3 regions of the Arthrobacter sp. THG-b23 genome follow, and region 2 is predicted to be linked to each of the others. Evidence: predicted binding sites of a transcription regulator. Region 2 holds the regulator's gene; each other region holds the start of a gene.
What was found. The regulator LexA, encoded in region 2, represses DNA repair genes until DNA is damaged. The targets are predictions, from matches to a motif close to TCGAACANNTGTTCGA.
Positions count from the first base shown of each region.

Region 1 (3,275 bases), on a different contig from region 2:
GTGGCCGAGACCGGTCCGTTAAAGACCGCGCTGCCGCCGCCGGAGAGCAGCCCGGCCAGCTGGTCATACCCCGTGGTAACGATCACCTGCGTCCGGTGCCCGCCCGAGTCCGGAAGCCTGCCGGTGTTCAACGCGATCCGGCAAGCACCGACCAGGCCCGCGAGCAGCTTCTGCGCCCGGGTGGCACCGTCCATCGCCTCCACCACGGCCGGGTCCACCGCGGCAACCGGGTCCTCACTGGTGGGGCCTCCACCGCTGTGACGGGATGCCGAATCGGCGCTGCCTTCCGCGGCCGCCCTGTCCGTCCCGCCCGCACCAGCGGCGCCGGCGCCGCCCCTGCCTGCCTCCGTAAATCCGGTCCCGGCAACATTGCTGTTACCGCCGCCCATGGACGTGCCCGCGTCGGTGTTTGCCGCGCTGCCGGTGCCGGGGCCGGAGGGTCCTGCCGTGCCACCTTCGCCGTTGGCGGCGGTTTCGATGGCGTCGGGGCGGATCCGCGGGTTCGCGGCGCTGTTCATCACGGTGGCTAGGGCTTCGTACTGGGCATCGGTGGTGTTAATGACGAACTGGTGCAACCCCCGCCGCCGGCCCCGGTAGAACATGCCCTGCCGGGCCCGCAGTTCCTCCTCCGTCGGCTCGGCACCGTCCTGGTCGACCGCCGTTTCCCACGTCCTGGCGACCATCACCAGGGTGTCGGCATCGGCCTCTACGGCCTGCCGGACCAGCGACGCTTCCATCGCCTGCAACGCCTCCGGGGTACCGGCGTGCCGAGCCCGGTCCAGAGAATCCACCACCACGGCCGCGGCCTGGCCGCTGACCTCCCCACCGGCCATAGCCTCCGCCAACACCGGCAGCACCGGGACACCGGGTTCCCCGTCAAAGCGCGCCGGCGCGGTGATCGCCTTGCCGACCCGCAGCCTGCGCCGCGCCTCGACAATACCGATCCCCAACCTTGAGCGCAGATACTCCGCGTTGTTGGCGAACTCTGTCTTGCGGCGGCGCTGCGCCGGCTTTGACCCGCACAGGTCCGGGTCGACGGCGTCGCCGCCGCCGGTGTTGATCGCCGCCGCCGGATCCGCCCACTCCCCCGCCCCCGTACAGGCTTCGGCCTCGGCGCCTGTGCCGGGGCAGGGCGCCGTGGAGTGTTCGCCGTTGGCGGCGATGTCTGCCCGTTCCACGGACTGGGCGCCGGCGGCCTGCAGGAACTCCACGAGCTTCGAAACGTCCTCGACCGCCGCTACGGTATCGGCGAGATCCCGGGTGCACAAAGATGCAGACTCCGCGGGAAAGTGGTCAGCGACATCCTGCAGCAGGGCAAACGCCTGGGTCAGGGATGTTCCCACTTCCCCGGTGCGGTCCAACGGTGCAAGAGCCATACCACAATTTTATTAGTACGCACATTCGACAGCCACCAAAAGCTGCCATTGTGTAGGAATAGTGGATGGCTTCTTGAGACGTCCCCCAGGGAACGGGCCAAGACCGGAGCACAGGCCGAAAGCGGCCGGGAGAAGCGGGCTGACCCTAACAAACACGGCGCTGAAACCAGTCGCCCGAACCGGCCAACCGGATTAGCGGGGGCCGCAGGGCCAGGGACGCCGATGAGGCGACAGCCGCTCGGGCCAGCGCTAGCCGCCACCACTCACCGACCAAGCGGGCCGGCGCTAGGCGCCGTCAACTCACCGACCAATCCAGCCAGCACTGGCCGCCCCCCACCGGCCATTCCAGCCAGCGCTAGCCGCCACCATCTCACCGCCCAGTCGGTCGAAAACCTTCCAGCCGCCCTTGACGTGGCCCCCGCCACAGGCCATGATGGATCATATACGATTTCGTACTTCACAGGAGGATGCTTTGTCCGAAGCCAACGCCACCCAGTCCGCGGGCACGCTGAAGGCGGTGGATTCCCAGATCCTGGAGGACGCCGGCAAGGTGCTGGCCGTACATCTGTCCTACAACTCCCGGGCGGAACAGCGTGGACGGGTTCCGGCTCACCCCTCCTACTTCATGAAGGCCTCCTCCTCGCTGGCCCTCTCGGGCGGCACTGTGGAGCGCCCCGCGGGCACCGAGCTGCTGGCCTTCGAGGGCGAAATCGCCCTCATCATCGGCAAGCCCGCCCGCCGCGTCACCGTCGAGGAGGCCTGGGACCATGTGGGCCATGTGACCGCCAGCAACGACCTGGGCGTCTACGACATCAAGTACGCGGACAAGGGCTCCAACGTCCGCTCCAAGTCCGGCGACGGCTTCACGCCGATCGGCCCGGCCCTGCTGCCCGCCGCGTCGGTCAACCCGGACGCCCTCCGGATCCGCACCTGGGTCAACGGGGAGGTCGTCCAGGACGACACGACCGCCGGCCTGATCTTCTCCTTCGCCCGCATTGTCGCCGACCTGTCGCAGCTGATGACACTGCACCCGGGAGACATTATCCTCACCGGAACCCCGGCCGGCTCCTCCGTGATCGTGCCGGGCGACGTCGTCGAGGTCGAGGTCTCCGACGAAGCCGCCGGGCTGAGCACCGGCCGCCTGTCGACCACCGTCACCCAGGGCGAGGCGGAATTCGCGTCCTTCGGCAACACTCCCAAGATCACCGACACCGACCGGATCGATGCCTTCGGCAGCGAGGAAGCGGCCGGCCTGGCCCCGGCAATCACCGGCAAGTCCGCGCTGACCGAGGACGTCAAGGCCAAGCTGCTCTCGGTCGCCACGGCCACCATCTCCGGCGCGTTGCGGAAGCGGGGGCTGAACAACGTCAGCGTTGACGGCCTGCTGGCCACCAAGCCCGGCCAGAAGGTCATCGGCACCGCCCGCACGCTGCGGTATGTGCCCAACCGTGAGGACCTGTTCAAGTCCCACGGCGGCGGCTACAACGCGCAGAAGCGCATCATCGACGCGCTCGGCCCGGGCGAGATCCTGGTCATGGAGGCCCGCGGCGAGAAGGGCTCCGGCACCCTCGGGGACATCCTCGCCCTGCGCTCCCAGGTGCGCGGTGCGGAAGCCATTATTACCGACGGCGGTGTCCGCGACCTTTCCGAGGTGGCGGCGCTGGACATCCCGACGTTCTACAACGGCGCCCACCCGGCGGTGCTGGGGCGCAAGCACGTGCCCTGGGACACCGACGTGACGGTCGCCTGCGGCGGCACCACCATCCAGCCCGGGGACATCATCGTCGCCGACGACAACGGCATCCTGGTGATACCGCCGGCCCTGGCCGCCGAGATCGCGGACGAGGTCGTCGAACAGGAACGCCAGGACAGCTTCGTCTTCGAAATGGTCAAGGAAGG
Region 1 is NZ_JBNHGM010000008.1:137,459-140,733, forward strand. It holds gene AC5RVD_RS14205 (HNH endonuclease signature motif containing protein) at 1-1,376, opposite strand, end outside; gene AC5RVD_RS14210 (fumarylacetoacetate hydrolase family protein) at 1,885-3,275, shown strand, end outside.
Region 1: the regulator LexA is predicted to act here: its motif matches at 1,390-1,405, upstream of AC5RVD_RS14205 (HNH endonuclease signature motif containing protein).

Region 2 (3,275 bases):
GGCGAACTCGGCGTAGGCCTCGTCCACGATCACGATGGCCTGGGAGGCCTCCCCTGCTTCATAAACGGCCTCCACGACGTCGAGGCCCAGGGCGGTTCCCGTCGGGTTGTTGGGCGAACAAAGGACGACGACGTTTGCGGCGGAGTCGGCCACGGCAGCGGCGGCAGCGTCCGGCGACAACGTGAAGTCTGCCCCCCGCGGAACAGCCACATACTCCGTGTCCGTCCCGCTGGCCAGCAGCGGGTACATCGAATAGGTGGGCGGGAAGCTCAGCAGGGTACGGCCGGGGCCACCGAAGGCCTGGAGGATTTGCTGCAGGACTTCGTTCGATCCGTTGGCAGCCCAGATGTTCGCTGCGGTGAGGCCGTGCCCCAAGTAGCGGGCCAGTGCCGTTCTCAGCTTCGTGAACTCGCGATCCGGATACCGGTTCAAACCCGCGGCCGCGTCGCTAACGGCCGAGACGATGGCCTGACGGACTGCGTCGGGCAGGCCGTGGGTGTTTTCGTTGACATTCAGGAGGACGGGAACCTCCAACTGGGGCGCACCATAGGGCTCCAAGCCCCGGAGATTGTCCCGCAACGGCAGGCGGTTCAGGCGTTCTAACTGCTCACTCACTGGTCCAGTTTAAGCTTCGGCCCGCCCGGGGCAGGAATCGGGCGGGCCGAAGCAGCTCATATTACGGCTGCCTCAGCGCGCGGACGGGACCAGCAACTGCTGGCCGGCATGGACGATGTCCCCCTGGAGTCCGTTCAATTGCGCGATCTCGAAAATGACATCGTGAGGGTTGCGGTCGGGGGCGGACTGCACGGCCACGTCCCACAGCGTCTGGCCGCTGCCGACCGTGACAGTTGCCGCCGGCCCCGGTCCCAGCTGCCCGGCGGCGGCCATTGCCGGCGCCGTGAAGAAACCGATCAAGGTCAGGGCGGCGGCCGCGGCGAGCATCAGCGGCAGACCAATCAGCAACAAGCGGCCTCGGCGGGTCAGCCGGAGGTTGGTGCTGGTACGGACGCCGGCGGGCTGCGGTGCGAGCTGGGCGGACATGGTGTCACCTTTCCGATTTTCGATCTATTTCTGCTGGTTTCGATCGTTTGGCAACCGCATTCGAACGTATCTTCGAATGCGTCTTCTATAGTTTTAGCACTGGTGATCGAATATTGTCGAGACTCAGTCGAACAAATGTTTGAAATTCACCACCGCCTCGCCTAGCGTTGTAAGCGTCAAGCGGCGGTAAGAGCAGTGCACCAGCCGCCACCGACAAAACAGCCAGACAACAACCCATGCGCGGTTCCGCTACCGCAGCGCCGGCGCATGGACCACTACGGGGAGACCGGGGCCGGATATGTCCGAAGAGAGCACCACCACTGCCGGAGCCAGGCGACGCGGCCGACCCGTCAAGGTGGGACGCAGCCTGACGCCGCGGCAGAAGAAGATCCTGGAGACGATCCAGCGCTCCGTCATGTCCCACGGATACCCTCCGTCGATGCGCGAAATCGGTGACACCGTCGGTTTGGCGAGCCTGTCCAGCGTCACGCACCAGCTGGCGCAACTCGAGAAGATGGGCTACATCAGGCGCGACCCCAAGCGTCCCCGTGCGATGGAAATCCTGACTCCGCTGACCCTCGAGCACGGGGGCGTGGAAATCGTCGGAGTCGATGAACCGCAGCAGCTGCGCAGCTCCAGCGGCGTTGCAGTATCTGAACTGACCACTTCGTCCGACACGGCGATGGTGCCGCTGGTGGGTCGGATCGCGGCAGGCGGTCCTATCCTGGCTGACCAGGCGGTCGAGGACGTCATGCCCCTGCCGCGCCAACTGGTGGGACACGGCGAGTTGTTCATGCTCAGGGTTTCGGGCGATTCGATGATCGATGCGGCTATCTGTGACGGCGACTGGGTCGTGGTGCGCCAGCAGCACACGGCCGAGAACGGCGACATCGTGGCGGCGCTGCTCGACGACGAAGCAACGGTCAAGACCTTCCGGCAGCGCGACGGTCACACCTGGCTGCTGCCGCAGAACACCCAGTACGAACCGATTCTGGGAGACCACGCAACCATCATGGGCAAGGTTGTCTCGGTGATGCGGGCCCTCTGACCCGCCGCAGGCTCCTCAGCCCCTCTGCCGGTCACCGGGGCCGTTGCCCGTTCCCGGTTTGCGCGCGGGCGACCGCTCCGGCGTGGCTGCTGCCCCAGCCCGTTCAGGCAGCGGCTGCAGCCAGCCTCTCCAGGATCTGACGTGCCATGGCGCCGTCCTTGGTGCTCCAGAACGGCGGCAGGGCGCTGCGCAGGAAGCCCCCGTATCGTGCTGTCGCCAGCCGCGAGTCCAACACGGCCACTACTCCCCGGTCGTTGGAGGCGCGGATCAGCCTGCCTGCCCCCTGCGCCAGCCGCACGGCCGCATGGGTCGCCGAAACCGTCATGAAACCGTTTCCCCCGGCCTGCGCCACGGACCGGGTTCGGGCAGTCGTGAGCGGGTCGTCCGGCCGGGGGAACGGAATCCGGTCGATGACCACGAGCCGGCACGCTGCACCGGGAACGTCGACGCCCTGCCAGAGCGTCATGGTGCCAAACAGGCATGCGTCCGGTTCCTCGGCGAATTGGCGGACCAGCGCCGCCATCGATGATTCTCCCTGGCACAGAATGGTCAGGTCGGTTCGCTCGCGCATTTCCGCTGCAGCTTCTTCTGCCGCACGCCGTGAGGAAAACAGGCCCAGGGCGCCGCCGCGCGAGGCCAGCAGGAGCTCCTCGAGTTCATCAAGCTGCTCGGGGCTGGTGCCCCGGCCCGGTTTGGGCAGATGTGACGCCACGTACAGCACGCCCTGCCGAGGGTAATCGAAGGGACTGCCCACATCAACGCTGGAATAGGCCGGCGCACCGGCTCCCAGCAGTCCGAGTGACCCGGCTACCGCGTCGAAGGTTCCCCCGACGGACAATGTTGCCGAGGTGAGCACCACCGTGTGTTCGTCGAACAGACCTTCGCGCAGCCGGGACGCCACGGAGAGCGGCGCTATGTTCAGCGTCGCCGGCTGGTCGTCGTTGGCGGCGTAGTCCCCGGTCTCGCCATAAGTACTGGGACGGGTCGCCCAGATGACCTCCCGGGAGTCGGGCGCGGACAGCAGCCGTTCGGCCAACTCCAGCACGGCAGAGAGCCGCGACCGCGCCATCTGCCGCCCGCCGTCCGCTGCCCCCGCACCCTCCGGCTTGGAATCGGAAAGCGCTGTACGGGCGGCTTCCCGCAGTTGCGTGAGAACCAACTCATGCTCCTCGCGGAGGCCGGCCGC
Region 2 is NZ_JBNHGM010000012.1:30,809-34,083, forward strand. It holds gene AC5RVD_RS16295 (histidinol-phosphate transaminase) at 1-615, opposite strand, end outside; gene AC5RVD_RS16300 (LysM peptidoglycan-binding domain-containing protein) at 688-1,041, opposite strand; gene lexA (transcriptional repressor LexA) at 1,340-2,089, shown strand; gene AC5RVD_RS16310 (ATP-dependent DNA helicase) at 2,193-3,275, opposite strand, start outside.

Region 3 (3,275 bases), on a different contig from region 2:
CAGGCTCAGCCGCGCTCCGGCTTGGTCGATCAGGTCGATCGCCTTGTCCGGCAGGAACCGATCGGTGATGTAGCGGGAGGACATCTCGACGGCGGCGCGGATAGCTTCGTCGGTGTAGGCCACCTGGTGGTGTTCCTCGTAGCGGTCCTTCAGCCCGGACAGGATCTGCACGGCGTCTTCAACCGAGGGCTCGCCGACCATGACCGACTGGAAGCGGCGCTCCAGGGCGGGGTCCTTCTCCACCTTGCGGTACTCGCCCAGCGTGGTGGCGCCGACCAGGTGCAGTTCACCGCGGGCCAGCCGGGGCTTGAGGATGTTGCCGGCGTCCATGCCGCCCTCGCCGCCGCCGCCGGCACCGACCACGGTGTGCAGTTCGTCGATGAACACGATCAGCTCGCTGCCGGCGGCGCTGATCTCGTCCAGGGTCTTGGTCAGGCGTTCCTCGAAATCGCCGCGGTAGCGGGTGCCGGCCAGCATGCCCGGCAGATCCAGCGACACCACGCGCTTGCCGCGCAGCTGCTCCGGGACGTCGCCGGCCACGATGGCCTGCGCGAGGCCTTCGGCGATGGCGGTCTTGCCCACGCCGGCCTCGCCGATCAATACCGGGTTGTTCTTGGTCCGGCGGGCGAGGATCTCGATGGTCTGGGCGATCTCGTCGGCGCGGCCAATCACCGGGTCCAGCCGGTCCTCCCGGGCCTGGGCGGTCAGGTCGGTGCCGAACTGGTCCAGCATGGGCGTTTCCGCCTGGGGATTGGCGCCCGTTTGCGGCCCGGCGTTTGTGGTGGGGCCGACGGCCTGCGCCGCAGCTTCCTCCGCCGCCTGCTGCAGCGCCATCGGGGTCACGCCAGCGCCGGCCAGAAGCTGGCCGGCGGGGGTTTCCTGGTTCAGGACGAAAGCCGCGAACAGGTGCTCGGGGTCGATGTACGTGGAGCCGAACGCGCGGGCCACCTGGTGCGCGTCCAGCAGGGCACGCTGCGCGGACGGCGTCAGCGACGGCGTTTCACGGGTCGGGGCGGTCTTTTCCGGCAACCCCTGCTCGGCGGAGCGCGCGATGGCCAGCGGGTCGGCGCCGGCCAGCTTGATCTGGCTGGCGGCCGGCTCCTGGCGGGCCATGACGTGCAAAATGTGCAGGGCGTCCACCTCGATGTGGCCGAGGCCCGCGGCAAACCGGGCCGCCTGTGCCAGCACTTCGTGGGTGCGGCGGCTGAGCAGGCGGGTGAGGTCAACGGTGCGGGACTGGGCCGCCCGCTGGCCCTGCAGGTAGCGCGCCAGGAACTCGTCGAATGAACCGTTGCCGGAAGCTGGTCCGAAGAACAGTGGCATGGATACTCCTCCTGTGAACGTGAGTGCCTTCGACTCATGTTAACGCCTTCGAGTGATGATTATTCCAGAAGTTCCGCAAACTTGAGCGAAGGTGACTCACCTGCGCGGGGCTGGTGGATCCGTCCACCTCGTGCGAACTCGCCGTTCCCGGTGAGCGATGCAACGGGCGGGCGGTTCGGGCAGCGGGGATGGGTCCGGCGGAGGGGCCGGTGCTAGGGTTGTCTTCGAAGCTTTGTTCGAAGACGGGGGTCCGGGATGTTCGGTTTGGAGCAGCCGTCGAATGCGTCGGCCGGCCCGGAAATGGGCACCGGAACGCCCGAGGATGCGCGCGGTTTCCCGTCGCCGGCGCGGGACTACTTCCACGGCGGCATCGATCTGAACCGGCACTTGATCCGCGACCGGACCAGCACCTTTGTGATGCGGGTGGCCGGGAACTCGATGGCGGCCGCCGGGATCTGCGACGGCGATGAGCTGATCGTGGACCGCTCGCTGACCCCGCGCGACGGTTCGGTGGTGATCGCGGTGCTGGACGGGGAATTGGTGGTGCGGCGCCTGCATCTCACCGCGGACGGCGTGCGGTTGCAGACGGACGACGGCGGTGTCCCCACCGAGGTGGGCGAACTCGCGGAGCTGAGCATCTGGGGCGTCGCCACCCGTTGCCTGCACCATGTCTAGCGGTCCCGCATCGGGGTCCGGCGCCGCGGCCCCCGGCCAACCGCCTGCGTCCGGCGCAACCTCCGGCCAGCCGCCCGGATCCCGGCCCGGCGAACGGATCGCGCTGGTGGACGTCAACAATTTCTACGTCTCCTGCGAGCGGGTCTTCGATCCATCCCTCGAGGGGCGCCCCGTCGTCGTGCTCTCCAACAATGACGGCTGCGTGGTGGCGCGCTCCGAGGAAGCCAAGCAGTTGGGGCTGAAGACCGGGACGCCGTGGTTCCAGGTGGCGCCGCGGGCCAAGGCTTGGGGGCTGGTCGCGCGCTCCAGCAACTACGAGCTGTACGGGGACCTGAGCGCCCGGGTGATGGAAGTGCTAGGCCGGTTCGGGGCGTGGCAGGAGGTCTATTCGATCGACGAGTCTTTCCTGGGCCTGCCCGGCGTTGAGGACCAGTTGCTGGAAACTGCCGGCCGGATCCGAGCCTCCGTGATCCGGCAGGTGGGCGTGCCGGTCAGCGTTGGCGTGGCCCAGACCAAGACGTTGGCGAAGTTCGCCAACCACGTTGCCAAGCGGAATCCCCAGATGGCCGGGGTGTGCTCGCTGGGCTCGATGCCCGCTTCCGACATCGCATGGATCCAGTCGCGGGTGCCGGTCACCGGGCTGTGGGGCGTGGGCGGGCGGACCGGGAAACGACTGAACGCCCTCGGGATCGAGTCGATCGCGGACCTGAAGGCCGCGGACCCGCAGGCGATCCGCAAGAAGTTCTCCGTGGTGCTGCAGCGAACCGTGTTGGAACTGAACGGGACGCCCTGCATCCCGCACACGGAGGAGCGGGCCGACAAGCAGCAGATCATGTTCTCGCGAAGTTTCTCCACGCCGGTGACCACGCTCGAGGAGATGGACCAGGTGATGGCGGTCTACGCCCAACGCGGGGCGGCCCGGATGGCAGCCGAGGGACTGCGGGCCTCCGTGCTGACGGTGACCGCGGGGACCAGCAGGTTCGCCGGCGGCGAGGCGGCGTTTCCCGCGGCCAGCGTCCACTTGCCGACGCCTACGCAGGACCCGATCCAGCTGACCAAGGCTGCCGTGGCTGCGATGCGCGGTTGCCTGGTACCCGGCGCCCACTATGTCCGGGCCGGGGTGCTGTTGTCGGGGCTGGAGCCCGCCGCCGGGCAGCAGACCTTCGACCCCTTCGTCAGCGATTTGGAACAACGGAACATCGGCGACCTGTTGGGCGCCGTGCGTTCCAAGTTCGGCGAAGCCGCGATCGGTCTCGGTCAGGGCGGGCTGGCCGCCC
Region 3 is NZ_JBNHGM010000002.1:147,412-150,686, reverse strand. It holds gene AC5RVD_RS04460 (ATP-dependent Clp protease ATP-binding subunit) at 1-1,323, opposite strand, end outside; gene AC5RVD_RS04455 (LexA family protein) at 1,624-1,998, shown strand; gene AC5RVD_RS04450 (Y-family DNA polymerase) at 1,991-3,275, shown strand, end outside.
Region 3: the regulator LexA is predicted to act here: its motif matches at 1,548-1,563, upstream of AC5RVD_RS04455 (LexA family protein).